2 linked regions of the Phenylobacterium zucineum HLK1 genome follow. Each later gene encodes a partner of the first gene's protein in a complex. Links are inferred from orthologs where the notes say so. Each region holds a gene or a part of one and is shown on either strand. Other genes may lie near its edges.

Region 1 (12,010 bases):
TTCACAAGCACGTCGATGGGGCCGAGCTCGCGTTCGATGCGCTCAAAGGCGGGGCCGATGGCGTCGGCGTCGGCGACGTCCAGCGGCAGGGCCAGCGCGCGGGCGCCGCCGGAGGACAGCTCGGCGGCCAGGGCCTCGATCTTCTCGATGCGGCGCGCGGTGACCGCCACCGCCGCGCCCTCGCGGGCCAGCAGGCGGGCGAAATGCTCCCCCAGGCCCCCGCTCGCCCCCGTGATCACCGCGACCTTGCCGGCCAGCTGTGCGCCCATGCGTCGCCCCTCTCCCGTTTCAGCTTTTCCGCAACCTTTGCGCGCGCCTAGTCGGTCCCGCTTTGGGCGCGCCCGATTCCGTGCTTAGGACAACGGCGGGCGTATTGGGATGGGGAAATGGCGGCAGGCGTACAGGCCCGGGTGTTGATCGCAGCCCGCGACGATTCCGTGGCCGGACCCCTGGCCGAGGGACTGGACCGCCTGGGCTGGCGGACCGTGACCGCGCGCCGGGCGGCGAGCGCCGAGGCGGCCCTCTCGGACCTGCAGATCGAGGCCGCCATCGTGGACCTGCAGAGCTTCGGCGACGAGGCGCCCGAGCTGGCCGCGCGGCTTAAGGCCGCCTGCGCGCCGCGGCGGATGCCGGTGGTGGCGATCGGGACTCCCGACCCGTTCCTGAAGGACCGCGGCTTCGACCTGACCATGGCCGCCCCGCTGCACCCGGCTCAGGCCGCCATGCGGCTGGAAACCCTTGTCCGTACAGCGGTTTCCGAGGAAGAGTTCGAGTTGCGGCTGGCGACCTTCGCCGAGCGCGGCCACGCGCTGGACATGCCGGCCGAGGACCTCACCCCGTACCGCGTGCTGGCCATCGGGGAGCCCGCGCCGCAGTTCCTGGCCCTGTCCAACGCCCTGGCCCGCAACGGCGCCGAGGTGGTGGGCGCGTTCACCGCCTTCACCGCCTTCGACTACCTGCACGAGCGGCCGTTCGACGCGGTCGTTCTGTGGGCCGGGGACAACCCGCAGGAGGCGATGTCGATCGCCGGCGGGATGCGGCGCAACACCCGCCTCTACCACACGCCCGCCCTGCTCTACCTGCGCGCCGACGCCTCGGTGACGACGTCGGAGGCCTATCACCGCGGAATCTCGGACGTGGCCTCGCCCGAGACGCCCGAGAGCGAGACGGCGCGCCGGGTCGTGGAGCTGGCGCGGACCTACCGCCGGCAGAAGTCGGTGCGCGAGGCGCTTGAGCAGGCCCGCCACTCGGGCCTGATGGACGCCGCCACCGGCCTCTTCACCCGGGACCTGTTCGCCGCCCACCTCGGCCGGCTGGCCCGCGCCGCCCAGGCGCGCAACCGGCCGCTGAGCGTGTGCGTCCTGAAGGTGGCCGAGAAGCCCGAGCTGCGCGCCCCGCGCGCCGGCGGCTGGGTGGCCCGGGCCGTGCCGCAGATCGGCTCGATGATCGGCCGCCTCGTGCGGGTGGAGGACACCGCCGCGCGCCTGGGTCCGGAGGTCTTCGCCCTCGCCCTCCCCGCCACGCCGCTGCACGCGGCGCGGGCCACCGGCGAGCGGATCGCCGCGGTGATCGGCTGCACGGCGTTCGACGCCGGCGACGGCGCCCAGCCGTTCGTGGTCGACTTCGACATGGGCGCGGCGGAAGTCCCCTCGCCCGAGGCCGTGGGTCGCGCGCTCGAGGAGGCCGCCGCCGCGGCGGCCGGCCGCAAGGCGAGCTAGGCCGCCAGCTTCGCCAGCTCGGCCAGGACCTTCTCGGCCGCGTTGAGGCGCTGGACCGGCGTCTCCCACTCGCCCTTGACCACCACCTTGTGGTCGGGACGGACCTTCCAGGCGACCTGGTTCTTGGCCACGAACTGGACGAGGCCCATCGGGTTCGGGAAGTCGTCGTTGCGGAAGGTGACGACGGCGCCCTTGGGGCCCACGTCGATCTTCGCCACGTTCGCCTGGCGGCAGAGGCCCTTGATGGCCACCACCTTCAGCAGCTGGTCGGCCTCGGGCGGCAGCGGCCCGAAGCGGTCGATCAGCTCGGCGGCCAGGGCCTCGCGGTCGTCCACCCGCTCGGCGTCCGAGATGCGCCGGTAGATGGCGAGGCGCACGTTCAGGTCGGGGATGTAGTCCTCGGGCAGCAGCACGGCCGCGCCAGTGTTGATCTGCGGCGACCAGCCCCGGTCAGGGACGCCCTCGGCGCCGGCCCGCTCCTTCAGCTCGTTGACGGCGTCCTCGAGCATCTGCTGGTAGAGCTCGACCCCGATCTCGCGGATGTGGCCGGACTGCTCCTCGCCCAGCAGGTTGCCGCCGCCGCGGATGTCGAGGTCGTGGCTGGCGAGCTGGAAGCCGGCGCCCAGGTTGTCCAGCGACTGCAGCACCTTCAGGCGCTTCTCGGCCGACAGGGTGATCTGCTTCTCGGCCGGGGTGGTCAGATAGGCGTAGGCGCGGCTCTTGGAGCGGCCGACCCGGCCCCGCAGCTGGTAGAGCTGAGCCAGGCCGAACATGTCGGCCCGGTGGATGATGAGGGTGTTGGCGGTCGGGATGTCGAGGCCGCTCTCCACGATCGTGGTCGACAGCAGCACGTCGTACTGGCCGTCGTAGAAGGCGCTCATCACCTCCTCGAGCTGGGTCGGAGCCATCTGGCCGTGGCCGACCACGAACTTCACCTCGGGGACCTGCTCGCGCAGGAAACGCTCCAGCTCGGGCAGGTCGTTGATCCGCGGGGCGACGAAATAGGCCTGGCCGCCGCGGTACTTCTCGCGCAGCAGCGCCTCGCGGATGACCACCGGATCCCAGGGCGTGATGTAGGTCCGCACCGCCAGCCGGTCGACCGGCGGGGTGGCGATGATCGACATCTCGCGGATGCCCGACAGCGACATCTGCAGGGTGCGCGGGATGGGCGTCGCCGTCAGGGTCAGCAGGTGCACGTCGGCGCGGAGCTCCTTGAGCTTCTCCTTGTGCTTGACCCCGAAGTGCTGCTCCTCGTCGACGATGACGAGGCCCAGGTTCTTGAACGAGACCTGCTTCGACAGGATGGCGTGGGTGCCGACGACGATCTCGACCTCGCCCTTGGCCAGGCCCTCGCGGGTCTCGGCAGCCTCCTTGGCCGTCACCAGCCGTGAGAGGCGGCGCACCTTCACCGGCCAGCCCTCGAACCGCTCGGTGAAGGTCTTGTAGTGCTGGCGCGCCAGGAGGGTCGTCGGCGCGACCACGGCCACCTGCTGGCCGCTCATGGCGACCACGAAGGCGGCGCGCAGCGCGACCTCGGTCTTGCCGAAGCCGACGTCGCCGCAGACCAGCCGGTCCATCGGCTTGCCGCCCGCCAGGTCTTCCAGCACGTCGCCGATGGCCATGAGCTGGTCCTCGGTCTCCTCGTAGGGGAACCGGGCGCAGAACTCGTCGAACACGCCCTGCGGCGGCTCGACGGCGTCGGTGGCCTTGGTGGCGCGCTCGGCGGCGATGCGGATGAGGCCGTCGGCCATCTCGCGCAGCCGCTCCTTGGCGCGGGCCTTGCGGGCCTGCCAGGCGGCGCCGCCGAGGCGGTCCAGCTGCACGTTCTCGGCGTCGGCGCCGTAGCGGGTCAGAAGGTCGATGTTCTCGACGGGCAGGTAGAGCTTCGCCTCGCCGCCGTACTGCAGCTCGAGCGTGTCGTGCGGCGCGCCCTGGACGTCCAGGGTTTTCAGCCCGTCGTAGCGGCCGATGCCGTGGTCGATGTGGACCACGAGGTCGCCCGGCGTCAGGGCCGAGGCTTCGGCCAGGAAGTTGGCCGCGCGGCGGCGCTTGCGCGGCCGGGCCAGGCGATCGCCCAGGATGTCGGTCTCGGAGATGACCGCCAGGCTGTCGGTCTCGAAGCCGTGGTCGAGGGGCAGGACGACCCGCTGCGGGGTCTTCGGATCGGCCGCCTTGGCCGCGTCCCAGTACGGGGCGAACGGCAGGGTCTTGAGCCCGTGGTCGGCCAGCATGTGGCCGAGGCGGTCGGAGGAGCCCTCGGACCACGAGGCGAACAGCACCCGCTTGCCGTCCGACGACAACTTCTTGGCGTGGTCGGCGGTGGCCTCGAAGAGGTTGACGCTGTCCAGCTTGCGCTCGGGACCGAAGTCGCGGCCCTGGCGCGCGCCCATGTCGAGCACCGCCTCGCCCTCGGCCTCCTGGAAGGCGGAGAACCGGCGGGTGGCCCGCTTCGCCAGCCGCTCGGACCACTCGTCCTTGTCGAGGTAGAGGCGCTCGGGCTCCAGCGGGTGGTACTGGACCTTGCGCTCGGTCGCCGCCCGGCTCTCGTAGGCGTCGGCGATCATCTCCAGCCGCTCGTCGCGGGCGTCGCGCGAGAGATGGTCGAGGCCGACCAGCGCGTCCTTCGGCAGGTAGTCGAACAGGGTCGCCATCTCGCCGTAGAACAGCGGCAGGTAGTGCTCCATGCCGGCCCGCCGGCCGCCCTCGGAGATGGCGGCGTAGAGCGGATCGTCGCCGGGCGCCCCGAAGGCCTCCAGATAGCCGGTGCGGAACCGGCTGATGGCGTCGGCGTCCAGCAGGGCCTCGCTGACCGGCAGGAGGGAGACCTCCTTGAGCTGCTTCGTCGAGCGCTGGGTCTCGGGATCGAAGGCGCGGATGCTCTCGAGGGTGTCGCCGAACAGGTCGAGGCGCACCGGCTCCTCGGCCGTGGGCGGGAAGACGTCGATCACCCCGCCGCGGATGGCGAACTCGCCGCGGTCCGAGACGGTGGAGGCCCGGGCGTAGCCATTCACCGCGAAGTAGCGCTCGAGGTCGGCGATCTCGACCGAGTTGCCGACCTTCGCCGAATAGCTGGCCCGCTTCACCGCCTTCACCGGCGGCACGCGCTGGAGCAGCGAGGGGACCGAGGTGACCAGCAGCGCCGGCTTCTTCTCGTCCAGGCCCTCGGCCAGGCGCGACAGCGTGGCCATCCGCTGGGCCGCGACGCCCGGCGACGGGCCGATCCGGTCGTACGGCAGGCAGTCCCAGGCGGGGAGCGTCAGGACCTCGACGTTCTGGGCGAAGAAGCGGAAGGCGTCGGCGAAGGCCGAAAGCCTCGCCCCGTCGCGGGCGACGAACACCGACAGGCCTTTGCGCGCCTTGACCACGTCGGCCATGACGAGGGCGTCGAAGCCCTCGGGCGCGCCCACCAGGTCCAGCCGGCCGGGATCGTCGGCGACGCGCCGCAGCTGGGCCGCGCTTACGGGTCGGGAGCCGTCAGCCGCCACCGGTCATGCCTTTCGCGTAAACCTCGTCGCGGAACGTCTTGAGACGCCTCATCAGCTCGCCGTCGAAAGCGGCCGGGACGGGCTCGCGGTCGACGATCCAGGCGTAGAGGTCCTGGTCGGGCTGCTCCAGCAGCCGTTCGAACCAGTCCAGCTCCTCGGGGGAGAACGTGGAGACGTGTTTGTCCGCGAACGGCCCCAGAATGAGGTCCGCTTCCCGGAAACCGCGGCGCCAGGCGCGCAGCTTCAGCTTCTTCTGCCGTGGATCATCTTCGGTCATCAGGAGGTCGCGGATATAGAGCCCCCCTCGCTCCGGCGCCAGTCAGGTATGTTGCAATCATGCGGCCGGAGATTCTGTTCCCGCTGTTTGCGCCGATAACCTCCTTGAAGGGGGTGGGCCCGCGCGTGGCCCCGCTGCTGGAGAAGGTGGCGGGCCCGATCGTGCGCGACGTGTTGTGGCTGAAGCCGCACTCGCTGATCCGCCGCACGCCCGCGGTGCTGTCGGCCGCCCGCGACGGCGAGACCATGACCTTCGAGGTGGCGATCCACGGCTATCAGGCGCCGCGGACCAAGGCCCAGCCGTGGCGGGTGCAGGTGACCGACCCCACCGGCTTCATGACCCTGGTGTTCTTCGGCCGCTACGGCGACCAGCTCGCCCAGCGCCATCCGGTGGGCGCGAGAAGGATCGTCTCGGGCAAGGTCGAGGAGAGCAGCTTCGGCCGGCAGATGGTCCATCCCGACTACATCCTGCCGCCCGAGAAGGCCGGCGAGATTCCCGAGCTCGAGGCGGTATATCCGGCGACCGAAGGCCTGCCCGCGCGCCGGGTGCGCGGCTTCGTGCTCGAGGCGCTGGAGCGCGCGCCCGAGCTGCCGGAATGGCAGGACCCGGCGTTCCTGCGCCAGGAGCAGTTCCCCGCCTGGCGCGCGGCGATGGAGCGCCTGCACAATCCGCAGAGCGAGGCCGACCTGTCGCTGCTGAGCCCGCACCGGCGACGGCTGGCCTTCGACGAGCTGCTGGCGCACCAGCTGGCCATGGCGCAGCGCAAGGCGGCGCGCCGGCGCGAGCCCGCCGCCAGGGTCGCCGCGAGCGAGACGGCCGAGAAGATCCGCGCGGACCTGCCCTTTCGGTTCACCGGAGCCCAGGAGCGCGCCCTGGCCGAGATCCGCGCCGATCTTTCCGCCGGCGAGCGGATGAGCCGGCTGGTCCAGGGGGACGTCGGCTCGGGCAAGACGGTGGTGGCGATGTGCGCCATGGCGGACGTGGCGGCCAGCGGCGGCCAGTCGGCCCTGATGGCCCCGACCGAAATCCTGGCCCGGCAGCACTACGAGACCATCTCGGGGCCCCTGGCCGCGCATGGCGTGGGAACCGTCCTGCTGACCGGCCGCGACAAGGGGGCGGCGCGCCGGGAGAAGCTGGCGGCCCTGGCCTCGGGCGAGGCCAGGGTGGCGGTGGGCACCCACGCGCTCTTTCAGGACGAGGTGGCGTTCCAGAAGCTGCAGCTGGTGGTCATCGACGAGCAGCACCGGTTCGGCGTCGCCGAGCGCCAGCGGCTGCAGGCCAAGGGCGAGGCCACCCACCTGATCGCCATGTCGGCCACGCCGATCCCGCGCACGCTGGAGCTGACCGTCTACGGCGACCTCGACGTCAGCCGGATCGACGAAAAGCCCCCTGGCCGCACGCCGGTGGCCACCCGCGCCGCGCCGATGACCCGGGCGCACGAGGTGGAGGCCCGCCTGCGCGAGGCGGTGCAGGGCGGCGCCCAGGCGTTCTGGATCTGCCCGCTGGTCTCGGAGTCGGAGGCCACCGACCTGGCCGCCGCCGAGCGCCGGGCCGCCGAGCTGACCGAGCGCATCGGCCCCAGCGTGGGCCTGGTCCACGGCCGCCTGCCGCCCGCCGCCAAGGACGCGGTGATGGCGGAGTTCGCCGAGGGGCGGCTCTCCGTCCTCGTCGCCACCACGGTGGTCGAGGTGGGCGTCAACGTGCCCAACGCCACCATCATGGTCATCGAGCAGGCCGAGCGCTTCGGCCTGGCCCAGCTCCACCAGCTCCGGGGCCGGGTCGGGCGCGGACGGCGCGAGAGCGCCTGCGTGCTGCTGTACGACCCGCCGCTGTCGGAGACCGCGCAGCAGCGGCTGGACATCCTGCGTCGCACCGACGACGGCTTCGTCATCGCCGAGAAGGACCTGGAGCTGCGCGGCGGCGGCGACGCCCTGGGCCTGCGCCAGTCCGGCTTCCCGGACTACGCCTTCGCCGACCCCATCGCCCACCGCGACCTGATCGCCGCCGCCGGCGACGACGCGCGGCTCATCGTGATGCGCGACCCCGAGCTCGCCGGCGAGCGCGGCAAGGCCCTGCAGGTGCTGCAGGAGCTGTTCGACTGGAAGGCGAACCTCGGGCTGAGGGACGCCGGCTAGACCCGCACCATCCGCTTGCCGCGGTTCTCGCCGTGGAGCAGGCCGACGAGCGCCTGGGGCAGGTTCTCGAAGCCGTCGATGACGTCCTCCTGCACCTTGAGCTTTCCGGCGCCGACCCAGGCCTGCAGGTCGGCGAGCGCCGCCTCGCGCCGGTCGTCGAAGTCCGAGACGATGAAGCCGCGCAGGGTCAGGCGCTTGGTGACGATCAGCCCCGGCACGCCGCGGGGGCCGTGGCGCGGCGCCTCGCCGTCGTACTGCGAGACGGCGCCGCAGCAGGCGATCCGGCCGAAGGTCTTCATGCCGAACAGGCAGGCCTCGAAGACCTCGCCGCCGACGTTGTCGAAGTAGACGTCGATCCCCTCGCCCACGGCCTCGCGGAGCTGGCGCTTGAAGTCGGCGGCCTTGTAGTCGACGGCGGCGTCGAACCCGAGCTCGTCGGTCAGCCAGCGGCCCTTCTCGGCCCCCCCGGCGATCCCGATCACCCGGCAGCCCTGGATCCGGGCGATCTGGCCGACGATCGAGCCCACCGAGCCCGCGGCGGCGGACACCACGACCGTCTCGCCCGCCTGGGGGCGGCCGCATTCCAGCAGGCCGAAGTAGGCGGTCAGGCCCGCGACGCCGTAGACGCTGAGCAGGTGGGTCATCGGCTCCAGTTTCGGCAGCTTCGACAGGCGCCGGGCCGGGAGGGCGGCGTAGTCCTGCCAGCCGGTGTCGGCGAACACGAGGTCGCCCGGCGCCAGCTCGGGGGCGTTGGACTCCACCACCTCGGCCAGGGCGCCGCCGGCCATGACGTCGCCCGCGGCCAGGGCCGAGCGGTAGGTCGCGCCCTGCATCCAGGCCCGGTTCGCCGCATCCAGCGAGACGTAGCGCGTGCGGACGACGACCTCTCCCGGCCCGGCCGTCGGGCGTTCGCCCTCCACCAGCCGGAAATGGGCGGGGGTCAGGTGGCCCTGGGGCAGCTCGGCGAGGACGAACTGGCGGTTGGTCTCGGACATGGCGGCGTCTCCTGTGTCGGGGGCTAGCGCGCCTGGAAGGCGGCGAGCCGGGCCTGGGCGTCGGCTTCGAGGTCGGCGTAGAAGAGGTTGAAGCCGGGGGCCTTGCGCCGGTCGGCCCACGAGCCGGTCTTGCGCAGGGCCGAGGATTTCGGCCGGCTCACGTGCAGCACGCCCTGCCGGCATTGCGCGGCCACCTGGCGCGCCAGGAAGGCCGGCCGGGCGCCCCACTCCAGGCCGGTGGCGTTGGCCGCTCCAAGGTGCAGCCGCGCCGGGGCCGGCGCGTCCGTGGTCGACCCCAGCACCGGGTTGAAGCAGAGCGCCGGCCGCGGCGTCAGGTTCTCGAGCTCCCCGCGGCCGTTCCAGACGAGCGCCCGGTCGAGCTTGCGCTTGGCGGCGTCGAACTCGCCCTCGTCCACCCTGGCCCAGGCGGCGAGGCAGCCGGCCTGGCGCCGCTCGGTGCAGGGCGGCAGCGGCGGGCTGTCGGCGGGGACCACGGTGTCCACCAGATAGGCGGCGACCAGCCTGGCGCGCAGCGCGGGATCGCGGGCCACCTCCTGCTCCAGCAGGCGAAGCCCCAGCGTGCCGCCCTGCTCCACCCCGACGACGAGGAACGGCCGGCCCCGGTTGTCGCGCTGGAGGTAGGTGCGGAACGCCTCCTGCACGTCGGCGTAGGCGAAGCGGCGCGCCTCACGGGCGTCCTCGCGCAGCGTCAGCAGGGAGTAGAGGCTGGCCTGGCGGTACTTCGGCGCAAAGATCCGGCCCACCCCGACGAAGGGCCCGACATAGTTCGGCGCCATGGTCTCGCGGAACTCCTCGAGCGCCTCGGGATCGTCGATCGGCGCGTTCCAGTGGCGCCCGCCCTCGTAGGTCGTCGGAGCGATGAAGAAGACGTCCGCCGGGCGATCGGTCTCGTCGCGGGGCAGCAGGGCCCAGGCCGCGGGCGCGGCGTAGTCGGGCGCCGGCGGCGGCTCGTAGGTCTGGAACGGCACCTTGGGGTCGAGCGTGGTCCGCACCAGGTCGCCCCAGTAGAAGCCCACCGCCGCGCCCACCAGCAGGATCAGGCCCAGGAGGGCCGCGGTCAGCCAGCGGCGCGAGCGCGGACCTGCGGACATCGCCTAGCGGTAGGGATCGGGCTGGCTGAGGTAATTGCCGACATAGTCGCCGATCCCCTCCTCCAGCGGCGTCATGGCGGCCGGGTAGCCGGCCTCGAACAGCCGGTCCATCTGCGCCTGGGTGAAGTACTGGTACTTGTCGCGGATGGCGGGCGGCATGGGCGTGTATTCGATCTGGGCGTTCTTGCCCGCCGCCTCGAAGACGTTGCGCGCCATCTCCTCGAAGGTCCGCGCCTGGCCCGAGCCCAGGTTGAAGACCCCGCTCACCTGCGGGCTGTCCAGCAGCCAGCGGGTCACGTCGGCGGCGTCGCGGACGTAGACGAAGTCGCGCTTCTGGCCCCCGTCCGGCACGTCGGGCCGGTAGCTCTTGAAGAGCTGCACCGCGTGGCCCTCGCGCACCTGCGGCCAGATCTGCGCCGCCACGGACTTCATCGAGTGCTTGTGCTCCTCGTTGGGCCCGTAGACGTTGAAGAACTTCAGCCCCACCCACTGCGGCGGGGCGTAGTCGCGGCCCGCCTGGCGCACGGCGAAGAGGTCGAACAGCGCCTTCGACCAGCCGTAGGTGTTGAGCGGTCGCAGCCGGGCCAGCGCCTCGTAGTCGTTGTCGTCCGAGAAGCCGTGCTCGCCCGCCCCGTAGGTGGCCGCCGACGAGGCGTAGACGAACCGGCGCTGCCGGTCGGCGCACCAGCGGAACAGGTCGCGGCTGAGGGTGAAGTTCGAGTGGACGATCTTGTCCGCGTCGGGCTCGGTCGTGGAGGAGACCGCGGCCATGTGGACGACCATCTCCACGTCGCGCCAGCGCTTCTCCAGCCAGTCGAACATGTCCTCGGGCGCGACGAAGTCGCCGATCGGGTGCTTGGCGATGTTGCGCCACTTGCCGAGCTCGGCCTCACGCAGCCGGTCGCAGACGACGACGTCCAGGCTGCGGTCCTCGGCCAGCTTGGCGGCGATGTTCGAGCCGATGAAGCCCGCGCCGCCGGTCACGAAGACGATCTTGCGGGTCATGCCTTCTCTTTCTTCATCCGGGCGATGGCCGCGGTGGTGGAATAGCCGTCCACCAAGCTGGCGAGCTTCACCTCGCCGCCCCAGGACCGGACCTGCTCGGCGCCCACCACCTGGTCCTCGGAATAGTCGGCGCCCTTGACCAGCACGTCGGGCCGGGCGGCCTCGATCAGCTTCAGCGGCGTCAGCTCCTCGAACGGCGCGACGAGATCCACGCTCTGCAGCCCGGCCAGCACCAGGGCGCGGCTCTCCAGGTCGTTCACCGGCCGCCCCTCGCCCTTCAGGGCGCGGACGGACTCGTCGGAATTCAGGCCCACGATCAGCCGGTCGCACCAGGCCTTGGCCTGGGAAAGGTAGGCCACGTGGCCGCGGTGCAGGATGTCGAAGCAGCCGTTGGTGAAGCCCACCCGCAGGCCCTGGGCGCGCCAGCGGGCAACCTCCTCGACCATGCGCTGCGGCGTGGCGACCTTGGCCTCGGCCGGCGCCATGTGGGCGGTCAGGACGGCCTCCACCAGCTCCTCGGGCGAGACCGTCGCGGTGCCCGCCTTGCCCACCGCGACGCCGGAGGCGAGCTGGGCGAAGGCGATGGCGTCCTCCAGCCCCGCGCCGCCGGCCAGGGCCAAGCCGAGGGCCGCCAGGGCCGTGTCCCCCGCCCCCGAGGCGTCGAACACCTCGCGCGCCACGGTCGGGAAGTGGCGCACCGGCCAGCCGCGCAGGCCGAGGGAGGCGCCCTTGCCCGAGCGGGTGACCAGAACGCCCCGCGCCGACCACAGCTCGAGCGCGCGGGCGAGCGCGGCCTCCACCTCGGCGTCGGTGTCGGTCGGCATGTCGGTGGCGTAGGCCAGCTCGGAGGCGTTCGGTTTGACGAGGTCGATCTCGCCGTAGCGGGCGAACGAGCGGGCCTTGGAGTCCACCACCACCTTGGCGCCGGTCTCGGCGGCGGCCTCGCGGCAGGCGGCGATGACGGCGTCGGTCACCACGCCCTTGCCGTAGTCGGACAGCAGGATCACGCCGGCGCCCCGGGCGGCGTCTCGGATGGTGCGCACGAGCCGCTGCTCGCACTCGCCCTCGACCGGCCGGCTCTCCTCGAGGTCCACGCGCAGGAGCTGCTGGCCGCCCGAGACAAAGCGGGTCTTCAGGGTGGTCGGCCGGGAGGGATCGGTGACGAGATAGCCCTCGATGGCCGGCTCCTCGCCGACCAGGCGGGAGGCTTCATGGCCCTCGGCGTCGCCGCCGACGAGCCCCACCAGGGCGACCGAGCCGCCCAGGGCGGCGACGTTGCGCGC
Region 2 (16,236 bases), 360 kb from region 1 along the record:
GCAGGCCGGGCGGCGCATCGCCCATCAGGACGCAGGCCAGCGCCGCCCGCAGGCGCTCGCCGCCGCTGAGCGCAGCCACCGGCCGGTCGGCGGCCAGGTTGCGGAACAGGAACCGCGCCAGAGCGGCCCGCGCCGCGTTCTCGCCCGCCCGGGGGTTCAGCCGGCGGAAGGCCTCCACGAGCGTCCCCGCGTCTCCCATGAGCGCCGTGTGCTGGTCCAGGAACGCCACCGGGACGCTGCGCACCACCGCGCCCCGGGTCGGCGCGAGCTCGCCGGCCGCCAGCCGGAGCAGGGTCGTCTTTCCCGCGCCGTTCGGCCCGACGACGGCGATCCGCTCGGGCCCCGAGACGCGGAACGAGACGTCCGTCAGAACCGGCCGCCCGCCGGGCCAGGCGAAGCCGACCGCCTCGAACGCCAGGACGGGCTTGCCGGCGGGCAGCCCCGACGGCGGCAGCTCGAAGGCCAGGCGGCGCACCCGCTCCACCTTCGCCTCGGCCTCGGCGAGGTCGCGGGCGGCGTCCGCCTTCAGGCGCTCGGCCAGGCGCCGCTCGCGCCCGCCGCTCGCCTCGGCCCGCTCTGCCCGGAAGTCGAGCAGGATCTTCGGATCGCTGGAGCCGACCCGCGAGCGGCGGCCGGCGGCGTCGCGGCGGGCCTTCCGTTCGGCCGCGGCCTGGGCCTCGCGCGCGATCCGGGCGGCGGCCCTCTCCGCATCGGCCAGGGCGCGGGCCGCCGCGGCCTCGGCCTCGGCCTTGCGCTCAGCGTAGAGGTCGTAGCCGCCGCCATAGATCTGGACGCCGAGGCCGGTCAGCTCGACGATGCGGTCCATCCGGCGCAGGAGCACGCGGTCGTGGCTGACGACGATGGCCCCGCCCTTCCAGCGGCCGAGCACGTCCGCGACCAGTTCGCGGGCCTCGGCGTCGAGGTTGTTGGTGGGCTCGTCCAGCACCAGCATGTCGGGCCGGGCGGCGAGCAGGCCCGCCAGCCGCGCGCGGGTCGCCTGGCCGCCGCTGAGCGAGGCGGCGGGGCGATCCAGGTCGAGCCCCGCAAGGCCCACCTCTGTCAGAGCCGCGTCCAGCCGGGCCTCCAGCGTCCAGTCGGCCCGGTCGAAGTCGTCCACGCTCCCGGCGCCCGCCTCGATGCGCCGCAGCCGGGCCAGGGCCACCGAGACGCCCAGGAGGTCCGCGGCGGTTTCGCCGGGCGCGGGGCCCACCGCCTGGCGCAGCACGCCCAGCCGTCCCTGCACGCCGACCGCGCCGGCGGCGGGCGCGAGCTCGCCCAGGATCAGCCGGACCAGCGTCGTCTTGCCCGCGCCGTTGCGTCCGACAAGGCCGGCCCGCTCGGGCCCGAAGACCAGGGTCAGGTTGTCGAAGAGGGTCCGCCCGTCAGGCGTGGCGGCGGAGAGGCTGTCGAGGGTGACGAGGGCAGGCATGGGCGACCGGGTGCGCGTGGAGATGGCGGGCGGAGCGGGTGTCCGTCGTCAGGCGCATGGTCGATATCCTCCCGGCTGGAGGTCCCTATCTAGGTCCAGGCCCGGCGCCGCGCCAGTCGGCGAGTTGCTCGAGCACGTCGTTGACGAGCTGGCGGCGGCTCAGACCCGTCACGTCCCGGCGCAACCCTCGCGGCTCCACACGGGCGATCAGACGCCATTCCCGGGTACGGCGTCCGTCCGGCGCCTCCAGATGCGAGTAGGCCGGCAGCGGCCGCGCCTCGGGCGTGAGGCGGTACACGAAGCGGCCCGCCGCCTCGCCGCCCGTCGGGCCCACGTCGAGCCGCGCCTCGTCCTCGGCGAAGGCGACGTGAAGGCCGGGCAGCCCTTCGGCCTCGAGGGCGGCGCCCACGTCGCGCAGCGCGGGCGCCCCCTCCTCCGCGATCTGCCGCTCGATTTCGGCCTTCCGCGGCGGCGAGAGGATCTGGGCGAGCCGCACCCGCAGCGCCGGCGCCTCGCGTCCGACCGCCACGCCCTTCACGTCGGCGTTCATCTGGCGCACCAGCCCCACGCAGAGCACGATCATGATCAGGGCGAAGGGCAAGGCGGCGACAAGGGTCGCGGCCTGCAGCGCGCCGAGGCCGCCCGCCAGCAGCAGCAGCGCCGCCGCCCCGCCCTCGAGGGAGCACCAGTAGACCCGCTGCCAACGAGGGGTCTCCTCGGCGCCGCCCGAGGCGATGGTGTCGATGACGAGCGAGCCGGAATCGGCCGAGGTGACGAAGAATACGGCCACCAGCAGCACGGCGAGCGTCGAGGTGATCGCCGCGCCCGGCAGGAACTCGAAGAAGCGGAAGAGCGCCGTCGACAGGTCCGACGTCACCGCCTGCGAGATGGCGCCGGCCGCCCCGCCCATGTCGAGGCTGATGGCGGTGTTCCCGAAGACGGTCATCCAGAGGAAGGTGAAGCCGGTCGGGACGAGCAGCACGCCCACGACGAACTCGCGGACGGTGCGGCCCCGGGAGATGCGGGCGATGAACATCCCCACGAACGGCGACCAGGCGATCCACCAGGCCCAGTAGAACAGCGTCCAGTTCGCCATCCAGCCGCGCGGCTCGTAGGCGTAGAGGTTGAACGTGCGCACGAAGAAGTGGTCGAGGTAGAGACCGAAGTTCTGGACCAGCGCCTTGAGCAGGAAGCCGGTCGGCCCCACGGCGAGGACGAAGGCCATCAGGCAGACGGCGAGCGCCAGGTTCAGCTCCGAGAGGCGGCGCACGCCGCGATCGAGCCCGGTCAGCACCGAGACCATCGCGGCGCCCATGACGACGACGATCAAGCCGACCTGCACGGCGGGGTTGGACGGAAGCCCGACGAGGTAGGCGAGACCGCTGTTGATCTGGGCGACGCCCAGGCCGAGCGAGGTAGCGATCCCGAACAGCGTCCCCCAGATGGCGAAGATGTCGACCGCATCGCCGATCGGCCCGTGGATCCGCCGCCCGAGCAGCGGATAGAGGCCCGAGCGCAGGGTCAGCGGCAGGCCCTTGCGGTGCGCGAAGAACGCCAGGCTGAGGCCCACCACCGCGTAGACGGCCCAGGCGTGGACGCCCCAGTGGACGAAGGTGATCACCATCGCCTCGCGCGCGGCGGCGAACGTGCCGGGCGCGGCCTCCGGCGGGGCGGCGTAGTGCTGCACGGGCTCGGCGACGGCGAAGTACATCAGGCCGATGCCCATGCCGGCGGCGAACAGCATCGCCAGCCACGAGGCGTAGGGGAAGTCTGGCTCCGAATCGTCAGGGCCGAGCTTCAGGCGGCCCGTCGAGCTGAACGCCAGCCCCAGGACAACGAACAGGAAGCCCGCGACGGCCGCCACGTAGAACCAGCCGAACGCCCCGATGACCCAGCCCTGGGCGGCCTGGAAGACCCGGTCCGACGCGCCGGGCGCGGCCACGGCGACCGCCAGCAGCAGCCCTACGATCAGGCTCGCGCCCCAGAAGACCCGCGGATTCATCACCGACTTGACCATTCGCGGAAAGCGCCGGGCCGCCGCGGGCGTTCCCGCGCAAATCGGACCTCGCGTTCCCTCGGGCCTTGAGCGGCCGACGCCGCGGAGGGATGGAGGCGGCATGGACGCCCTCGACACCCTCGACTGGCCGGCGATCGAGGCCGGCCTGGACGCGCACGGATGCGCCCTCCTCCCGCGGCTGCTGGACTCCGCCACCTGCGCCGAGATCGCCGGCTGGTACGACCGGCCCGAGCTGTTCCGCAGCACGGTCGTCATGGCCCGCCACGGCTTCGGGCGGGGCGAGTACCGCTACTTCCGCTACGACCTGCCGCCCGCCGTGGCGGAGCTGCGCACGCGGCTCTATCCGCCGCTCGTCGCCATCGCGAACCGCTGGAACGGGGCCATGGGCCTGCCGGCCCGCTATCCGGAGGATCACGCCGCCTTCCTCGCCCGCTGCCACGGGGCCGGCCAGACGCGGCCGACGCCGCTGCTGCTGCGCTATGGGCCCGGCGACTACAACTGCCTGCACCAGGACCTCTACGGCGAGCACGTCTTCCCGCTGCAGGTCGCCGTGCTGCTGTCCGAGCCGGGCCGCGACTTCGAGGGCGGCGAGTTCGTCCTGACCGAGCAGCGCCCGCGGATGCAGTCGCGGGTGGAGGTCACGCCGCTGCGCCAGGGCGACGCCGTCGTCTTCCCGGTGCGCGAGCGGCCGGTCCGGGGCGTGCGCGGCGTCTATCGCGTGAACCTGCGCCATGGCGTCAGCCGCCTGCGCGCGGGCCGGCGCCACACCCTGGGGATCATCTTCCACGACGCGGCCTGATCGCGGCTTTCGGACATGTGTTGAAGAAGCTGCATTGGCCCGGGCGGGAGCGGCGCCGATGTTCCGGGCGAGCAAAGGAGACCTTCCCATGTCCTTCGTCGTCACCGGCCTGCCCGCCCAGGACTTCCAGCCCCTCTTCGGCCTTCCGGACGAGGCCCTCGCCGCCCGCGGCGTCCAGCGCATGAGCGTGACAGCGCCGCTGGGCTTCCCGTGCCGCATCAGCCTCGAGGACCGCCCGGTCGGCGACACGGTCCTGCTCATGAACTTCGAGCACCAGCCGGCGGACACGCCGTTCCGCTCGCGCCACGCGATCTTCGTCGGAGAACAGGCGAACAAGGCCGCCAGGTATGTGGACGAACTGCCGCCCGTGCTCGCCGCACGCCCCTTCACCTCGCTGCGGGCGTTCGACGCGGCCGGCATGATGACGGACGGCGCGCTCGTCGCGGTCGGCGACCTGCCCGACGAGATCCGCCGGATGCTGGACGCGCCGGGAACGGCCTACCTCCACGCCCATTATCCCGGCCGCGGCTGCTTCGCCGCCCGGATCGCAAGGGCGTGAGGATCGCAACCATCTTTCGCGAAGCGGGTTTCCCCCTCCGAATTAACGGAGGAGAATTAAGCACTTGCCCGTTTCGCCAAAGGTCTTGGGGGCTCTCGTCATCCTGGCCGCGCCCGCGCCGGCGCTGGCCCAAACCGCCCTCGCGGCCGTCGGCAGCGGCATGAGCGGGCAGGTCGCCGCGGCGCCGGCCGCCGACTCGCCGCGCGTCACCCTCGCCGCCCGCAAGGCGGCGATGGAAGAACGGCGGACGACGCCGGCCCCCCGCGCGCTCGACCTGACCGTCCGCGGCGACGACCGCCTGAGCGGCGACGTCGAGCTGCGCGAGAAGGACGCCTGGACCGACGACGAGGGCTTCCAGGTCAAGCCGACGAAGGTCGCCTACGTCCGCAGGTTCTGATCGCCCGCGCGGGCGGCGATGACCTGGCTGTCGCGTCCGTAGAGGTCGGGGTGGCGAAGCACCTCGCCACCCTCGCCCCGCTCGGCGGTCAGATAGAGGATGTAGACCGGCACGCCCCGAGGCAGGTCGACCCGCTGGTTGAGGCCCTCCGGAGGCCGCTCCCCCTCTTCCCACTCCAGCAGCCGGCGCGTCAGCCGATCGGCGTCGGCGAGGCGAATGCAGCCGGCGCTCAGTGTCCGCCGCGAGCGCCGGAACGACGCCTTGTCGGGGGTGTCGTGCAGGTAGATCCCCAAATGGTTCGGCAGCATCAGCTTGACGTTCCCCAGGATGTTGCCCGGCCCCGGCGACTGCCGCAGGCGAAGGGACCGTTCGCCTCGGGCGACCGCGCGCCAGTCGATCTCGGCCGGGTCGAGCACCCGGGCCTGCGGCGACCAGTCCGAGAGCGCCTCGAAGCCCGCAGCGGCCAGAAACCCCGGCCCTTCCCGGAGGACCCGCGGCGCGAACTCCTCGCGCACCATGCCTTCCGGCAGGTTCCAGTAGGGGCGGAAGCGAGCGTAACGGATCACGCCGGCCATAGGGGGCGTGGCCGCGCTCGGACGGCCGACGATCACCGGCATCCGGTCCACCTCCTCGCCGTCCTCGTAGACGCGCAGCTCCGCGCTTGCGGCGTTCACGAGGATGAAGCGCGGCCCGAGGGCGCGCGGCAGGCCGCGGGCGCGGTCCATGTTGGCCAGGATCAGCCGCTCGGTCGCCACCCCGCCTGAGCGGGCCCGGTGCTCGGCCAGGGCGGCCCGGAGCTCCTCGTACACTGGATTCATGCGCGCGGCGGCGCGGACGTGGGCCGCCAGCGACGGGGCGCGGGCGGCCGCGTCGAGAACCGCCAGCGCCCCGACCGCCGGCGGCGTCAGCTCCGAGTCCATGAACGCCAGGCGCGCCGGCTCGGGCGGGGTGCGCAGGTCGACGACATAGGCGGCGAAGGCTTCGGACACCGCCACCTCGGCCCGCGCCAGCTCGGCCGGCGCGCCGCCGCGCGCCGCCTGCAGCCGCACAGTCAGGGCCTCGGGCCGGTAGCGGCCCGGGTCGAGGCCGTCTCGGGCGGCCGCGCGCACCAGGGCCAGCACCTCGTAGGCTTCCGGCCTGGGGCCGCCCTCCGCCCCGCCGGTCACCCAGAGCGGCCGATGGTCCCGCGCCGCGTAGAAGGCGCGCAGAGGGTCATCCGCCGGCCGCCGCTCCAGGAGGTTCTGAAGCGCGCCCAGCGACCGGGCCTCGCCCGGCCGCGTCGCCGCCTGGGTGCCGTGGAAGGCGCCGCTGGGAATCCAGGGCGCGGCGACGACCGCCGCCAGGACCAGGCCCTTGGCGGCTTCGCCGAGCCGCAACCGGCGGATCAGCCCCGGCGGCGCCTTGCTCGCAGGATCAGCCGCGCTCGCCCGCACGGTCCATCGCCGTGCCGGCCGCGTCGTCGCCGAACTCGCCGGCGTTGGTCGCGCCGCTCTGCGCCGCGGTGTCGGCGCCGTAGGCGTCGGCCCCGGCGGCCCGATCGGTGGACATGGCGCCGGTCGCGGCGGATCCGGTCTGGCCCTGCATGCTGGGGTCGGCGGCCCCGCTGCTGGTCGTCTGAGCGATGGCCACCGCGCCGAACATGAGCGCGCTGGCCGCGCCCGCCACAAGGATGGTCTTGTTCATGGATCGAACTCCCTCAGTCCCTGAGCTGGGACCCCCAACGAACCGGCGGGGAATGACGGCTGTTCCCGCAGCGTGCGAAAAGAACGGCGGGCCGCGCCGCCCGACGTACGACTCTGCTGCCAGCGTTGTGTCAGCAGAGCTGCGGCGGTCCGACGCGGGACCCCTTTGTTCGCCTTGCGTTCCCGTGTTATCGCTGACTCGCGTTTCCTACATTCAGCGGTCTCGCCGACAGGGCCTCTGAACCAGGACCTCCACGGCGCAATGCGTGTTTCCGGGACAAGATGGCCGACCATCAGAACTTCATCCGCGTGCGGGGCGCGCGCGAGCACAACCTCAAGGACGTCAGCGTCGACATCCCGCGCGGCGAGCTGGTCGTCCTGACCGGCCTGTCGGGCTCGGGCAAGAGCTCGCTCGCCTTCGACACCATCTACGCCGAGGGCCAGCGCCGCTATGTCGAAAGCCTGTCGGCCTATGCGCGCCAGTTCCTGGAGCTGATGAGCAAGCCGGACGTGGACCTCATCGAGGGCCTCTCGCCGGCCATCTCCATCGAGCAGAAGACCACCAGCCGCAATCCGCGCTCCACCGTCGGCACGGTGACCGAGATCCACGACTACATGCGCCTGCTGTGGGCGCGGGTCGGGGTTCCCTACTCGCCGGCCACCGGCCTGCCGATCGAGAGCCAGACCGTCAGCCAGATGGTCGACAAGCTCGCCGCCATCGAGGAGGGCGCGCGGCTCTACCTGCTGGCGCCCGTGGTGCGCGGCCGCAAGGGCGAGTACCGCAAGGAGATCGCCGAGTGGCAGAAGGCGGGCTTCCAGCGCCTGAAGATCGACGGCGAGTTCTACCCGATCGAGGACGCCCCGGCGCTCGACAAGAAGTTCAAGCACGACATCGACGTCGTCGTGGACCGGCTCGTCGCCAAGCCCGGCCTGGAGAGCCGCTACGCCGACAGCCTGGAGACGGCGCTGCGCCTGGCCGACGGGATCGCGGTCGCCGAATGGGCCGACGTGGCGCCCGGCGAGACCGAGCCCCGCCGGCTGATCTTCTCGGAGAAGTTCGCCTGCCCCGTCTCGGGCTTCACCATCAGCGAGATCGAGCCGCGGCTGTTCTCGTTCAACAACCCCTACGGCGCCTGCCCGGTGTGCGACGGCCTGGGCGCGAAGCTCGCCTTCGACGCCGACATGGTGGTGCCGGACAAGGACAAGAGCCTCCACAAGGGCGCCATCGCCCCCTGGGCCAAGGGCCCCTCGCCGCTCTACACCCAGACCCTGCAGGCGCTCTCGCGCCACTACGGCTTCTCGATGGACGAGCCGTTCTGGAAGCTGCCCGAGGCCGCCCGCAAGGTGATCCTGTTCGGCTCGGGCGACGAGAAGATCCGCTTCATCTACGACGACAACGCCCGCAAGTACGAGGTCAACAAGACCTTCGAGGGCGTGCTGCCGAACCTCGAGCGCCGCTGGCGCGAGACGGATTCCTCCTGGGTGCGCGAGGAACTGGGCCGCTACCAGTCCGAGACGCCGTGCGAGGCCTGCACCGGCTACCGCCTGAAGCCCGAGGCGCTGGCGGTGAAGATCGCCGGCAAGCACATCGGCGAGGTCTCGACGCTCTCGATCCGCCACGCCGGCGAGTGGTTCCAGGCGCTGGACGGCCAGCTCACCGAAAAGCAGATGGAGATCGCCCGGCGGATCCTGAAGGAGATCAACGACCGCTTGCGGTTCCTGGTGAACGTCGGCCTCGACTACCTGAACCTGTCGCGCGGCTCGGGCACCCTGTCGGGCGGCGAGAGCCAGCGCATCCGCCTGGCCAGCCAGATCGGCTCGGGCCTGACCGGCGTGCTCTACGTGCTGGACGAGCCGTCCATCGGCCTGCACCAGCGCGACAACACCCGCCTGCTCACCTCGCTGAAAGGCCTGCGCGACCTCGGCAATTCGGTGCTGGTGGTCGAGCACGACGAGGAGGCGATCCTGACCGCCGACCACGTCATCGACATGGGGCCGGCCGCGGGCGTCCACGGCGGCGAGATCATCGCCCAGGGCAAGCCCGACGACATCATGGCCAACCCCAGGAGCGTCACCGGCCAGTACCTGTCGGGCGCGCGCGAGATCTCGGTGCCGGACCAGCGGCGGCCGTTCTCAAAGAAGAAGATGCTTCGGGTGATCGGCGCCAGCGGCAACAACCTAAAGGCCATCACCGGCGAGATCCCGATCGGGACCTTCACCTGCATCACCGGGGTCTCGGGCGGCGGCAAGTCCACCTTCACCATCGAGACGCTCTACAAGGCCGCCGCCCGCCGGCTGCACAACGCCTCGGACGCCCCCGCGCCCCACGAGCGGATCGAGGGCCTGGAGCACTTCGACAAGGTCATCGACATCGACCAGTCGCCGATTGGGCGCACGCCCCGCTCGAACCCCGCGACCTACACCGGGGCGTTCCAGCCGATCCGGGACTGGTTCGCCGGGCTGCCCGAGGCCAAGGCGCGCGGCTACGGTCCGGGCCGCTTCTCGTTCAACGTGAAGGGCGGGCGCTGCGAAGCCTGCCAGGGCGACGGCCTGATCAAGATCGAGATGCACTTCCTGCCGGACGTCTACGTCACCTGCGACGTCTGCCACGGCCGCCGGTACAACCGCGAAACGCTGGAGGTGATGTTCAAGGGCAAGAACATCGCCGACGTCCTCGACATGACCGTCGAGGAGGCCGCCGACTTCTTCAAGGCCGTGCCGCCGATCCGCGAGAAGATGGAGACGCTGAAGCGCGTCGGCCTGGGCTATGTGAAGGTCGGCCAGCAGGCGACCACCCTGTCCGGCGGCGAGGCGCAGCGCGTGAAGCTGTCGAAGGAGCTGTCGCGCCGGGCGACCGGCAAGACGCTCTACATCCTCGACGAGCCGACCACCGGCCTGCACTTCGAGGACGTGAAGAAGCTGCTGGAGGTGCTCCATGAGCTGGCCGACCAGGGCAACACGGTGGTCGTCATCGAGCACAACCTCGACGTGGTGAAGACCGCCGACTGGATCGTGGACTTCGGCCCCGAAGGCGGCGACGGCGGCGGCGAGATCGTCGCGGCCGGCAGCCCCGAGGACGTGGCCGCCAACCCGCGCAGCTGGACGGGCCGCTACCTGGCCGAACTGCTGGAACGGCACCGCGAACGCTCGGGCGCCCGCAAGAAGGCGCTGGTCGGCGCGTAGACTCCCGCTACGCTCCCGCGACCAATCAGGAGGGAACGCCTTGAAGCTCTATGGCGCGCCGACGCCGGCACCGAACCCCAGGCGGGTGCGGATCTTCCTCGCCGAGAAGGGCGTCGAGCTGCCGGAGACTCCGGTCAGCCTGCTGAAGGGCGAGCACAAGTCGCCCGAGCACCGGTCGCGCAACAGCCTGGGCCAGGTCCCGACCCTGGAGCTGGACGACGGGACCTGCATCTCGGAAACGGTCGCCATCTGCCGCTACTTCGAGGAGGTGCGGCCCGAGCCGCCGCTGTTCGGGCGCACGCCGGTCGAGAAGGCGCTGGTCGAGATGTGGGTGCGCCGCGTGGAGTTCACGGTGATGGCGCCGGTCGGCGCGTTCTGGCGGCACGCCCATCCCCTGACGGCCCAGCTGCTCACCCAGTTCAAGGAGTTCGGCGAGTCGAACCGCGACAGCTATGCCGCCGCGCAGCGGTGGCTGGACCGCGAGCTGGCGGACCGGGCCCACCTGGCGGGCGACGACTTCACCGTCGCCGACATCTGCCTGCTGACGACGGTGGATTTCGCGGACTGGATCGGGCTGCCCGTCCTGGACGAGGTCCCCAACCTGCGAGCCTGGCGCGAGCGGGTCGCGGCCCGCCCCAGCGCCGCCGCCTAGGACGCCGCGGGAGCGGGGGCGCCCGCGGTGAGAGCCCGGTAGGCGTAGGCGCCCGGCGCGGCGATCACCGCGTACCAGAGGGCGTTGAACAGGCTGGACAGCACCATGTACGCCACTCGCAGCGGGTGGAAGTAGGCCGACAGCGTCGGCTCGGTCGGCTGCACGATCTCGGCGACCTCGGCGAGACTGCCGCCCGAGGCGACCACGACGATGCCGGCCACCGGCAGGAAGACCATCAGCGCCAGCAAGGCCACCACCACGATGCACGACAGCGCCAGGATGTAGGCGCCGGTCAGGCGCCAGAACTGGCCGCGGGTGATCGGCCAGGAGTCGAGGATGGCGAGCTTGCGCCGCTCGAAGGTGATCACCGGGGCCAGCGACATGCGCACGCCGACCCAGACGATCACGCCAAGGGCGAAGACCCAGGCGATGGTGCCGGTGAACACCATGGCCCCCTGCCCGAGCGGCGAGGACAGCGTGGCCGCGAGGACCGCGAAGAGCACCGCGGCGGCCATCAGGAAGATGAACAGCACCACGTAGATCAGCGCGAGCGCCATCAGGCGGATCTCGTCGCCGCCGATGCGGAACAGGCGGATCGAGCCCGTCTCGCCCCGCAGCAGGACCCGGTAGATGGCCGCCGCCATCATGCACTGCACGAGCAGGCCGAACAGCAGCAGCGGCGAGAGGATGGTCAGCGCCTCGAAGAGCGGGCCGGACTCCAGCGTCTCCTGACCGGACAACGCCGCGAGGGCCGCGTGGGCCTCGGGCGGCATGTTCACCTCGATGAACACGCCCAGCACGCTGACCAGGAAGACGAACACGCTGGCCGCCAGCAGCTTGCGCGGCCGCTCCTTGGTGATGCGGAATCCTTCCAACGCGGCGTCGGTCGCCGAAAACCCAGCCATCTACATCCCTTGGCCCGACTGCTTGAGCGCGCGATTCGGGCCGCCCCTTCAGCCGCCCACGTTGCCGCGCCGAGGATCAAGCGCGCAAGGCCCCGCTCGCGATCCCGGCCGTTCGTTGCTAGTGAACCGGCCATGTCGATGAACCCTATCCATGTCGTGGGCGGCGGCCTGGCCGGCTCGGAAGCCGCCTGGCAGATCGCCGAGGCCGGCGTGCCGGTCGTGCTGCACGAGATGCGCCCGGTGCGCCGCACCGACGCGCACCACACCGACCGCCTCGCCGAGCTGGTCTGCTCGAACTCGTTCCGGGCCGACGACTGGACCGGCAACGCGGTCGGCCTGCTGCACGCCGAGATGCGCCGGCTGGGCTCGATCATCATGTCGGCGGGGGACGCCCACCAGGTGCCGGCCGGCGGCGCGCTGGCCGTGGACCGCGAGGGCTTCTCCCAGGCCGTGACCGAGCGGCTGGAGGCCCATCCGCTGGTGACCATCGCCCGCGAGGAGATCGCCGGCCTGCCGCCGCAGGACTGGGACAGCGTGATCCTGGCCACCGGCCCCCTCACCTCGCCCGCCCTGGCCGACGCGGTGCTGAAGCTGACCGGCGAGGACCAGCTGTCGTTCTTCGACGCCATCGCCCCGATCGTGCACTTCGAGTCCATCGACATGGACGTCGCCTGGCGCCAGTCGCGCTACGACAAGGCCGGGCCCGGCGGCGATGCGGCGGCCTACATCAACTGCCCGATGACCGAGGCGCAGTACGAGGCGTTCATCGACGCCCTGCTGGCCGCCCCGAAGGCCGAGTTCAAGGAGTGGGAGCACGTGCCCTACTTCGACGGCTGCCTGCCGATCGAGGTGATGGCCGAGCGCGGGCGCGAGACCCTGCGCCACGGGCCGATGAAGCCGGTCGGCCTGACCAACGCCCACAGGCCCGACGAGAAGCCCCACGCCGTCGTCCAGCTGCGCCAGGACAACGCCCTGGGGACCCTGTGGAACATGGTGGGCTTCCAGACCAAGCTGAAGCACGGCGCCCAGACCGAGGTGTTCCGGATGATCCCGGGCCTCGAAAAGGCGGTGTTCGCCAGGCTCGGCGGCCTGCACCGCAACACCTTCATCAACAGCCCCCGGCTGCTGGACGGCGTCCTGCGCCTGAAGGCCCAGCCGCGCCTGCGCTTCGCGGGCCAGGTGACGGGCGTGGAGGGCTATGTGGAGAGCGCCGCGGTAGGCCTGCTGGCCGGGCGCTTCGCCGCCGCCGAACGCCTGGGCCGCCCCGCCGTCGCACCGCCGCCGACCACGGCCCTGGGCGGACTGATCGGGCACATCACCGGCGGGCATCTGGAGGGCGGGAGCGGTTCGTTCCAGCCGATGAACATCAACTACGGCCTGATCCCGCCCATCGCTCCGCCCAAGCGCGACGCGGAGGGCCGGCGCCTGGGTGCCAAGGAGAAGACCCGAATCAAGAAGCGGCTGGTGGGCGAGCGGGCCCTGGCCGACCTCGAGGCCTGGCTGAGCGGGGCGCAGGCGGTCGCGGCCGAGTAGCGCCCGCTCCCGATCCGGGGGAAGTCAGATCCGGCCGCGGGCGACCGCCAGGATCAGGCGCAGCCGGTCCCCGACCGGCGAGCGGCGGCGGCCGATCAGGGCGGCGTGAGCGGCGGCCGCGAAGGCCTGGGCGTCCAGCCCGCGCACCGCCTGACGGGCGCCTTCCAGCGTCTTCGCCGCAAGGCCGGCGAACACCGGCGCGGCCGCGGCCCGGCGGGACATGGCCCAGGCGGTCCCCGCCGCGCGGGCGGGTCCGGCGTCGCTCCCGGGCGCCAGGATCATCGCCGCGAGCTCGGCGGCCCGTCCGGCGGTGTCCCGGGCCCAGGCCAGGGCTTCAGGCGGGTCCATCGGCGAGGCGTCCAGCTCGCGGTAGCGGGCGTCGATCATCGCCTCCAGCAGGTCCCGCGGCAGGCCGCGCCGGCGCACGGCGACGGCCAGCGCCTGGGCCGTCGGATGGCGGCGGACGGGACGGCCCTCGAACACCTCGTCCAGCACCTCGCGCCACCAGGTGAGGCGCATCTCGCCCAGCAGCGCGTTGGAGGCCACCTTGGGCGCGCGGGCCAGCTCGTGGTCGAAGGCGTAGATCGCGACCACGTCCGCCCGCCGCTCGCGCTCGCCGATGAAGCGGCTGGAAAGCCAGCGGTCCGGGTCGTTGCGCCGGATCAGCGCGTCGAGGTCTTCGAGGTCGTCGCTCATCGCCAACAAAAAAAGGCCCGCCGGTTGGCGGGCCTTCTCGCAGAGATCGCCTCCGGCGTCAGCCGAAGATCGTCTGGTTCATGGTCATGGTCACCAGCATCGGCACCGACAGCAGGGTGTTGATGCGGGAGAACAGCATGGCCTTGCGGCCCGCCGCGGCCTTGGCGTCGGCGTCGCCGTCCACGATGCCCAGCGCGATCTTCTGGGCCGGCCAGATGAACGCCCAGACGTTGATGAACATGATCGTGGCCAGCCACATCCCCAGGCCGATGAACGTGTGCTGCGGGACCTGGAAGCCGTCCATGGCGCCCAGGGTGAACGCCTCGATCAGGAAGCCGCGGTTCCAGGCGAGCAGCACGCCCATCACCCAGGTGGCGAGCGCGGCCCAGCGGAACCAGAACAGCGCCTCGGGCGCGATGTACTTCGAGACGCCCGGCTTAAGCTCGGCCGGGATCTCGGGCATTTTCCGGATCTGGACGAAGTTGAAGTAGTAGAGCAGCCCGATCCACAGGATGCCGGCCAGGGTGTGCAGCCAGCGGAACACGCCCTGCCAGAAGATCTGGTCCCAGGCTGCATTGTGCATGCCGTATCCGGCCACAATGATCAGCGCCAGAATGAAGCTGACGATCAGCGTGTTCCGAAGATTGGCGAGTAGTCCAGCCATGTTGCCCTCTCAGTTCCTTCCCCTGGACTGAGTCGTATAGGGCGTTTCGCCGCAGCCTGAAAGGCGACGCTTCGAGCCGCTCAGACGGCGATCAGGGCCGCGGCGAGGCGCCGGCCCTCGGCGGTGAGGACGTTGTAGAGCCGGGCCGCGGCCGGCGTGTCCATGAACTCCAGGCCGATGCCGGCCTTCTGCAGCGCCTCGCGGACCGCCCGCGGCGGCTGGGCGTTGCGCACCCCGACGCCGAGCAGCACGAATTCCACCTCGGCGCGGCCGGCCTCGAACACCGGCGCGAGCGATTCGACGGTGAGGTCCGCGAGGCCGGCCACGGGCCAGCTGCGCGCCTCGTCGCCCACGATCAGCAGCGAGCCGTCCCGCCGCTCGCCGCCGACGCGGAAGCCGCCGTCGCCGTAGGCGTCCAGCGTGGGGGCGTTGCGGGCCACCGGCCGGCCCCTAGGGACGCACGCCGGCAGGCTTCAGCGGCTCGGCCTCTTCCTCGCCGCGCTTGACGCCCCACAGCAGGATCACCGGGGCGGCGACATAGACCGACGAGTAGGTGCCGATGATGATGCCGAAGATCAGCACGATCGACATGTCGAACAGGGTCGGTCCGCCGAAGAGCGCCAGACCCGTCAGCGCCATGATCGCGGTCACGCCGGTGATGATGGTCCGCGACAGGGTCTCGTTGATCGACAGGTCGATGACCTCGCGCAGAGGCATGCGCTTGTACTTGCGCAGGTTCTCCCGGAGGCGGTCGAACACCACCACGGTGTCGTTCATCGAGTAGCCGATGACCGTCAGGATCGCCGCCACCGTGTTCAGGCTGAACTCGAGCTGGAAGAAGGCGATCAGGCCGAACGTCAGGATGACGTCGTGGAACAGGCCCACGACGGCGCCGATGCCGAACTGCAGCTCGAACCTGAACCAGATGTAGATCAGCATCAGCAGGATCGCGAGGCCGAGCGCGGTCAGGCCGCTCTGGAAGAGCTCGCCCGAGACCTTGGCGCCCACCACGTCCGGCGCGTCGAAGGTCACCTGGCCCAGCGCCTGGGTCAGGGCGCCGCGGACCTGCTCGGCCACCTGGTCGGCGCTCGCGCCGGCCGGGGGCTGGTAGCGGACCATGGCGGCGGTGCCGTCGCCGAAGCCCTGCACCTGGGGGTCGCCCAGTTCGAGGCGGTTGATCGCCGCGCGGGCCGCAGCGAGGTCGACCTGCTGGGGCGCGGTCGACAGCTCGATGACCGTGCCGCCGGTGAAGTCGATGCCGCAGTTCAGGCCGCCGCAGGGCGGCTCGAACGGCATCAGGGCGCGCGCCAGCGAGGCGATCACCGCGAGGGCCGAGAGAATCCCGGCGATCTTGGCGAACCGGACGAACCGGAAGTTCGTCTTGATCGGGATGATCTTGATCAGGGGCCACATGGGTCAGGCCCTCCTTACGCGATCGGCAGGGTCTTGGGCCGCGTGGTGCGATACCACAAGGCCAGCAGAACCTGGGTGATGAGGACGGCGGTGAACACCGAGGTGACCACGCCGATGGACAGCGTCCAGGCGAAGCCCTTCACCGGGCCGGCGCCGAACTGGAACATCAGCAGCGCCGCCAGCAGCGTCGTCAGGTTGGCGTCGACGATGGTGGTCATGGCCCGGGAGAAGCCGGCGTCCATGGCCGCGATGGCGGTGCGCCCGGCGCGGACCTCGTCGCGCATGCGCTCGTAGATCAGCACGTTGG

What was found.
Region 2: the proteins of mfd (region 1) and uvrA are in contact, whole or in part, in a crystal structure (PDB 4DFC), measured with the Escherichia coli proteins. The link is inferred for Phenylobacterium zucineum HLK1 from one-to-one orthologs.

Annotation. Positions count from the first base shown.
Region 1 is NC_011144.1:1,821,363-1,833,372, forward strand. The notes cover bases 1,515-5,563. They hold mfd (transcription-repair coupling factor), read right to left. Parts: upstream 5,165-5,563; coding sequence 1,715-5,164; downstream 1,515-1,714. Other genes in these bases: PHZ_RS08930 (diguanylate cyclase domain-containing protein), read left to right, coding at 1,515-1,718; PHZ_RS08940 (FAD assembly factor SdhE), read right to left, coding at 5,193-5,480; recG (ATP-dependent DNA helicase RecG), read left to right, coding at 5,540-5,563. In the rest of the region: PHZ_RS08925 (SDR family NAD(P)-dependent oxidoreductase), read right to left, coding at 1-269; more of PHZ_RS08930, read left to right, coding at 387-1,514; more of recG, read left to right, coding at 5,564-7,615; PHZ_RS08950 (NADP-dependent oxidoreductase), read right to left, coding at 7,612-8,610; PHZ_RS08955 (DUF3089 domain-containing protein), read right to left, coding at 8,634-9,722; rfaD (ADP-glyceromanno-heptose 6-epimerase), read right to left, coding at 9,726-10,727; rfaE2 (D-glycero-beta-D-manno-heptose 1-phosphate adenylyltransferase), read right to left, coding at 10,724-12,010. UniProt on the Escherichia coli protein: Couples transcription and DNA repair by recognizing RNA polymerase (RNAP) stalled at DNA lesions. Mediates ATP-dependent release of RNAP and its truncated transcript from the DNA, and recruitment of nucleotide excision repair machinery to the damaged site.
Region 2 is NC_011144.1:2,172,092-2,188,327, forward strand. The notes cover bases 6,803-10,266. They hold uvrA (excinuclease ABC subunit UvrA), read left to right. Parts: upstream 6,803-7,165; coding sequence 7,166-10,066; downstream 10,067-10,266. Other genes in these bases: PHZ_RS10700 (hypothetical protein), read right to left, coding at 6,803-6,884; PHZ_RS10710 (glutathione S-transferase family protein), read left to right, coding at 10,107-10,266. Also shown: PHZ_RS10670 (ABC-F family ATP-binding cassette domain-containing protein), read right to left, coding at 1-1,429; PHZ_RS10675 (BCCT family transporter), read right to left, coding at 1,515-3,446; PHZ_RS10680 (2OG-Fe(II) oxygenase), read left to right, coding at 3,547-4,245; PHZ_RS10685 (DUF1203 domain-containing protein), read left to right, coding at 4,334-4,804; PHZ_RS10690 (hypothetical protein), read left to right, coding at 4,869-5,201; PHZ_RS10695 (L,D-transpeptidase scaffold domain-containing protein), read right to left, coding at 5,183-6,577; more of PHZ_RS10700, read right to left, coding at 6,615-6,802; more of PHZ_RS10710, read left to right, coding at 10,267-10,718; PHZ_RS10715 (hypothetical protein), read right to left, coding at 10,715-11,623; methylenetetrahydrofolate--tRNA-(uracil(54)-C(5))-methyltransferase (FADH(2)-oxidizing) TrmFO, read left to right, coding at 11,756-13,156; PHZ_RS10725 (squalene/phytoene synthase family protein), read right to left, coding at 13,181-13,852; PHZ_RS10730 (urate hydroxylase PuuD), read right to left, coding at 13,911-14,516; PHZ_RS10735 (Mth938-like domain-containing protein), read right to left, coding at 14,597-14,956; protein translocase subunit SecF, read right to left, coding at 14,967-15,929; protein translocase subunit SecD, read right to left, coding at 15,944-16,236. UniProt on the Escherichia coli protein: The UvrABC repair system catalyzes the recognition and processing of DNA lesions. UvrA is an ATPase and a DNA-binding protein. A damage recognition complex composed of 2 UvrA and 2 UvrB subunits scans DNA for abnormalities.